2 regions of the Sporosarcina sp. FSL W7-1283 genome follow, and region 2 is predicted to be linked to the other one. Evidence: riboswitches for the same ligand, from Rfam matches in the RefSeq annotation. Region 2 holds a riboswitch; the other holds the start of a gene.

Region 1 (3,418 bases), 3.1 Mb from region 2:
TGCTCTTGTCCGTGCTCGTTTATCTTTTAACACGGAACATCGAAATGACGTTAACTTTCCTCGTCATCGCTTGCCCTGGAGCCCTCGTCATTTCCGCACCGGTTTCGATCGTTGCAGGAATTGGCAACGGAGCCCGAAACGGTGTCTTGATAAAAGGCGGTGAGGTAATGGAACAGCTAGCGAAAATTGATACGATCGTCTTTGATAAAACAGGTACATTGACAAGAGGGCGACCTGAAGTAACTGATGTCTACGGATTAGGTATAGAGAAAGAAGAGTTACTGCGTCTCACAGCCGAAGCCGAAATGATTTCAGAACACCATCTAGGCCGGACTATCGTTAAAGAAGCGAAGAAACGTGCGATTCATTTGTCCAATCAACCGGAAGACGCTGAAGTGGTTAAAGGAAATGGAATAATGGCTACAGTAGAAGGAAAGCATCTCGCAGTTGGCAATCGCAAACTAATGGAAGACCAAAAGATCCCGATTCCTTCTGAAATGGAAGACTATGCATCACAACGTGAGAAAGCTGGAAATACGGCAATTTTCGTCAGTATTTCCCGGGAAATAACAGGAATCACCTCTGTCGCCGATCAAATTCGTCCGGAAGCTGCCGAAGCGTTGGCCAAATTGCGGAAAAATGGCATCAAGCAAATGATCATGCTGACAGGCGACAATCGACATACAGCCCAACTAGTTGGCGAACACCTTGGCCTTGACGAAATCTATGCGGAATTATTGCCTGAAGATAAAGTGGCGGCAGTTCAGCGTTTGAAAGAACAAGGTCACCGAGTTGCTATGGCAGGCGACGGAATCAACGATGCACCCGCCATAGCAACGGCGGATATTGGGCTCGCCATGGGAGAAGGCGGAACAGATATTTCAATGGAGACAGCGGACATCGTCTTGATGGCAGATCGGCTCGATCAATTCTCCCATGCCTATGCTTTAGCGAAAGCAACTGTACAGAACATGAAGCAGAATACATTCTTTGCGGTCGGTACCGTATTCCTTCTGTTGCTCGGTGTATTACTCGGCAAAGTATTCCTCGCTTCCGGTATGCTCGTCCATGAAGTGAGCGTACTTCTGGTGATCCTGAACGCCATTCGATTAATACGTTATACTAACGACAAGCCATCGAATCAAAAACAAAGTGAGGTGATATCGGATGAACCAAGGATCACATTGTGACCTAAGCACGAACGATCTTCACCGTTCCTGCGTTTCGCTCGTCCCTCTTTTCAATCACTTGGATAAGCAGCAAATGGATCAAATCGTCGCGCTTGCACGCAGCATAAGCTACCCTCGCGGTGAAATGATTTACCATAGCGGTGATCGCTCAGAAGGTTTATATATATTGCATAAAGGACGAGTCAAGGTCTATCGTCTATCGGAGAATGGCAAGGAACAACTCGTCCGTATCCTGAAACCAGGAGAATTCACAGGCGAGCTTTCCTTGTTCGACGCAAAGCCTCATGACGTATATGCGGAAACTTTGGAAGCCGTTGAACTGTGTATCATCCAACGGGACGAGATGCAGCAACTTTTGCAATCTCACCCTGCAATTTCATTGAGGATGCTTACGGAATTCTCTTCCCGACTCGCGGATACAGAGCTGCGAGCCGCCCGAATCGCCATGGAATCTGCTGAAACTCGACTTGCGTTGTATTTGGCGGATCTATCAGAGGAACAGCAACAATTGACCATCCGACTGCCGATGAGCCGAAAAGATCTAGCTTCCCATCTTGGCACGACACCCGAAACAATCAGTCGTAAATTAAGCGTATTCGAAGAACGGGGCTGGATTCGCCAGACCGGTTCTAAGATTGTAGAGATTTTCGATTTAGATTCTTTATTACTCATATAATGGCTATATAAAATTAAGCAAGAGATGAAAATTTGACATCCCTCTTTTCTTTCAATCTGGTAAGTGCTATGCTGTAAGTGAATATCATAATCTTTTGACCATTAGGGGAATCCTTCACAAGGACTGAGAAAAGAGTGCGACTCTGAAACCCTTATCACCTGAACAGGTTCGTACCTGCGGAGGGAAGTGGCAAGTCGTTTTGGCGTACTCTCATACATGCCGACACATCCAACCACTTTCCGATTCGGGAAGTGGTTTTTTCATTTGGAGGTGAACTGGAAATGAAATTGGTCGGTGTCACGGATGATTGTCATTCTGTTGATGAACTGCTGCTCAAGTTGCTGAAGACGGAGCCTTATATTGATGAATTTATCTTACGTGAAAAGTCGAAGACGGATGAACAGCTGATCGAATTGGTTTCACGTCTCTCTACTAGAGGGTTTCCATTGGATAAATTAATTGTACACGCACGGCCCGGCCTCGCGAACTCGCTGTCCGTCCCCTGTCAGCTGACAGGCTATGGAATGTCGGTGAAGGAAGCACGTACCGCTTTTCCGTCGCTGAGATTAGGTTCCTCCGTCCATTCATTGGAAGAGGCACGGGAAGCACAAGCTGCGGGAGCAGACTGGCTATTGTATGGACATATTTATCCGACATCATCCAAAAATGGCTTGGCACCGCGGGGTACGGATGAGCTTTTTAAGATTGCATCATCGTGCACGATTCCCGTTTATGCAATTGGCGGAATCCGGCCAGTTCATCTTCCGGTTTTTAAAAGACACGGCGTAAGAGGTGCAGCAATCTTGTCCCCCATCAGCAGTCATGACGCAGTGAGCGCAGTTAGAGATTATGCACGTGCAAGAGATTCATAGCAAAGGAGCGGTGTTCATTGAGCAAAACAATTGATTTGAACGGTAAGTCGTATTCGGTTGTACCTGAGGTGGAAACAGTTCAGCAGTTACTGGAGCATTTGAAGCTTGGCGACAGAATTTTGATCGTCGAAAAGAACAAGGAAATTCTGCAGAAGGACAGTTACGATGCACCAATTATGGACAGAGATCAAATTGAAATCATACATTTTGTTGGAGGCGGATGAGGATGTTACAAATAGCAGATAAAAGGTTTTCTTCACGTTTATTGTTAGGCACAGGGAAGTATCCTTCATTTGAGACTCAAAAAAAGGCAGTTGCGGTATCAGAGACAGAAATCTTAACATTTGCGGTGAGACGGATGAACATTTTCGAAGAGTCTCAGCCCAATTTCCTGGAGCAACTGGATTTAGAGCACTATACATTATTGCCAAATACAGCAGGCGCAAGCACAGCGGAGGAAGCGGTGCATATCGCTAAGCTGGCGAAAGCATCGGGATTATGTGATATGGTAAAGGTTGAGATCATTGGCTGCAGCCGTTCTTTGTTGCCTGATCCAGTGGAAACGTTGCGTGCATCTGAAATGCTGCTTAAAGAAGGTTTCATCGTGCTGCCTTATACGTCGGATGATGTGGTGCTGGCACGGAAACTTTGTGAATTAGGCGTTCATGCCATCATGCCGG
Region 2 (3,418 bases):
AGCAGGCACGGCCCAAATTGCCATAACGATGGAAGACTTAGCAAACGGCACAGAGTCTCAAGCCGATAACGCCACGATTTTATCATCCTCCATGGAAACTTTCGTAGCAAAAGTGATGGAAGCCAATGAAAATGGTATGCATGTACAAAAATCTTCCACTTCGGTTCTTGAGATGACGAACCAAGGAAGTGAATTGATGAATTCTTCCTCCAAGCAAATGGCTGTGATTGATCAAATCGTTCACGATGCCGTTGTTAAAGTAGAAGGATTGGATCAGCACACGCAAGAAATCTCTGAACTAGTTTCTGTCATTCAAGACATTGCGGGCCAGACGAATTTATTGGCATTGAATGCCGCAATTGAGGCTGCGCGAGCTGGCGAGCATGGGAAAGGCTTCGCAGTCGTAGCGGATGAAGTGAGAAAACTTGCAGAGCAATCTTCTTCATCTGTCACAAACATTACAGATATCGTCAACCGCATTCAAAATGAATCCAGAACAGTAACAGATTCACTGCAGCACGGGTATAAAGAAGTCGAAGAAGGAACAAGCCAAATTAAACAAACGGGTGAAACATTCGATAAAATCAGTACAGCTGTTACAGAAATGGCGAATCGAATTCACAGTATAGCTGAAGACTTAAACGACATTTCAGCAAATGGCCAGGAAATGCGCAGTTCTATAGAAGAAATTGCAGCAATCACCGAGCAATCTGCAGCCGGGGTAGAAGAAACGTCTGCCTCATCCGAACAAGCAAGCAGCGCCATGGAGGAAGTCGCTAATAACTCCAATGATTTAGCAAAGCTAGCAGAGGAATTGAATCTACTGATGCAGCGATTCAAACTCTAAAATCACATATCTTTCAAACACACCAATAAAAGCGTCTTCTCTAATTACAGAGTAGACGCTTTTTGAATAACAATAACACAGCTACAAATTCGCACTTTTTAACATGTAGTCTATCGCGCCTCAGGTTGCCAGATAAATTAGACTGTTGTATACTATGACTGCTTACATAATTGTCCGTACGGGTGCTTGAGTGAATCAGGCTGAGATAGCAGATAAAACCACTGCTGACCGTTAATCTGATCTGGGTAATGCCAGCGTAGAGAGCGTTCGAAGGGAATATCCGGGACCTGCATGTCCCCTCCTCGGCTGTCTGCTCTTTCAGACGGCTTTTTTGTATAGGCAAAAAAAGAAGGAGTGGGATCTATTGAAAAGATTGAAATTCACAGATTTATTGATCACGATTATGATCGGGGTCGTTTTCGGAATCCTTATGAAGTTCTGGGATGATCTGTATACCGTTGTAAAGCCGATCCTGCCAGTTGCACGTCAGCTAATTTATGGAATGTGGTTCATGGTCGGTCCATTTGCTTATCTGCTCATCCGTAAACCCGGTACAGCGCTGATCGCAAGTATTGCAGGGGCTAGTTTATCCGCATTTGCCGGGCATGGCATTGAAGTATTAATCTATGGTTTTGTACAGGGACTTGCAGCAGAATTGCTGTTTGCAGCGTTCCGTTATAAACGCTTCTCAATGGCAGTTGCTGGATTAGCAGGCGTCGCTTCATGCCTCGGCAGCTTTACGCTCGATTTGTTCTATGGTTATGCAGCACTTGAAACGTGGGCACTTATTGTAAAATACGGACTACGTGCGATCAGTGCATTCATCTTCACTGGGATTTTCGCCGTGCTGATCGTCCGGGCACTAGAAGCAACCGGTGTTACGTCTCTAATTCGTCCAGTTGATAAAAAAGAATACACTATGCTGGATCGGTAAATTTTGATGAATTATTCGAATAGATATGCCATCAATCTAACCAATCTGCGTTTGAAATTTCCTGGAGAGGATTCCTTGATCTTCAAGGATCTCTCCTTTTCGGTTCAGCCAGGTGAAAAAGTACTCATGCTCGGACCAAGCGGCTGTGGAAAATCGACATTGCTGCAAGTACTCAGTGGAATCGTTCCGAACTCCATTGAGTTGCCAATGAAAGCCGATGAAATCAATTTGCCCGACTCATGGGGCTTCGTCTTTCAAGATCCCGATACGCAGTTCTGTATGTCATATGTCGATGAAGAGCTCGCATTTGTACTGGAAAACCTGAACATACCGCGCAGCGATATGGCACCTTTGATAGAAGAGGCGCTAAAACGCGTCGATCTACATTTGGAAAACTTACACACACCGATCCTTGAACTATCTCAAGGGATGAAACAACGGCTTGCACTTGCTTCCGTACTTCTGCTAAAGCCCGATGTTCTGTTTCTCGACGAACCTTCCGCATTACTTGATCCCGAAGGCACCGAACAAATCTGGTCATCTATTAAACAAGCAACTGCTGATAAGACCGTAATTATTGTTGAGCATAAAATTGACTTGATTGCAGACTGGGTAGACCGTGTTGTCTTGTTTAATGACCATGGAATTATTCTAGCGGACGACTCTCCTTTCACCATTTTCAAGCACTATCAAGAAGAATTGAAACGCTACGGTATTTGGTATCCAAGTGTGTGGGATGAGTATAAGGAATCTGAGTCTTTTAAATCGATGATGCATGAACGTGAACAAGTTTCCTCATTTGAAAAGATCCTTCTCAACGACTTTCATGGTTTTCGTGGCACTGCCCCGAAAATCTTTGCAAAGAAAGCAGTGGCTAAAACAGGTGACTGGATTGCGATCACGGGTGAAAATGGTTCAGGAAAAAGTACGCTGCTTCTTACTCTTATGCAATTATTACGCACTGAAGGCATCTATAAAGTGAATGGTGAACGCGTTATTCAGAAGAAAAGGAAAAAGCAGTTGCCTAAAGGACTCTCGCTCGTCTTTCAAAATCCAGAACTGCAATTTGTGACGAATTCGATAGCTGAAGAATTAACGGTCTCTCTGCATAAAATGAGCAAACCTCAAGCAGTGAACTATGCGGCAGATTTAATGCAACTCTTTAATTTACCGAATTCAGGCACACGGCATCCTTATCAGCTTTCCACGGGCCAAAAGCGTCGTTTAAGTGTGGCCACTGCCTTGACTCCGCAAACGGATATTTTGCTTTTGGATGAACCTACTTTTGGTCAAGATGCACGCAATACATTCGCGATTTTAGAGAAGCTTGAACAGCTACGCGTTCAAGGAATTACGATTCTCATGGTGACCCATGACATGGAGATCGTGAAAAACTTTGCGACTTCAGTATGGACAGTGGCAGACGGCGTATTGTATACAAACAATGAAATGGTTGGAGGTGTATTTGAATGCTTGCATGGTTCACACCTAGACGAGAAACATGGCTATTCAAAGTAAACCCTGCACTCAAATTCATCATCTTCTTTGCTTTTCTGCTCATCACCTTATTTAATCAGAACTTGTCGTTTGCAGTTTGGCAAGCAGTGCTGTACGGCATTCTGTTTTACGGATTCAGC

Evidence for each region. Region 2 has a riboswitch for thiamine pyrophosphate ahead of MKY93_RS17670 (ECF transporter S component). Riboswitches for the same ligand answer to the same signal wherever they lie in the genome.
Region 1: linked by a shared signal. The riboswitch ahead of MKY93_RS01455 (thiamine phosphate synthase) and the one ahead of MKY93_RS17670 (ECF transporter S component) in region 2 are both predicted to bind thiamine pyrophosphate.

What each region holds. Positions count from the first base shown of each region.
Region 1 covers NZ_JBBOOL010000001.1:301,370-304,787, reverse strand. Annotated here, with positions in the region: gene MKY93_RS01465 (heavy metal translocating P-type ATPase) at 1-1,190, shown strand, start outside; gene MKY93_RS01460 (Crp/Fnr family transcriptional regulator) at 1,168-1,866, shown strand; TPP riboswitch at 1,960-2,068, shown strand; gene MKY93_RS01455 (thiamine phosphate synthase) at 2,148-2,738, shown strand; gene thiS (sulfur carrier protein ThiS) at 2,756-2,962, shown strand; gene MKY93_RS01445 (thiazole synthase) at 2,959-3,418, shown strand, end outside.
Region 2 covers NZ_JBBOOL010000001.1:3,369,505-3,372,922, forward strand. Annotated here, with positions in the region: gene MKY93_RS17665 (methyl-accepting chemotaxis protein) at 1-847, shown strand, start outside; TPP riboswitch at 1,016-1,127, shown strand; gene MKY93_RS17670 (ECF transporter S component) at 1,212-1,781, shown strand; gene MKY93_RS17675 (ABC transporter ATP-binding protein) at 1,788-3,299, shown strand; gene MKY93_RS17680 (energy-coupling factor transporter transmembrane component T family protein) at 3,251-3,418, shown strand, end outside.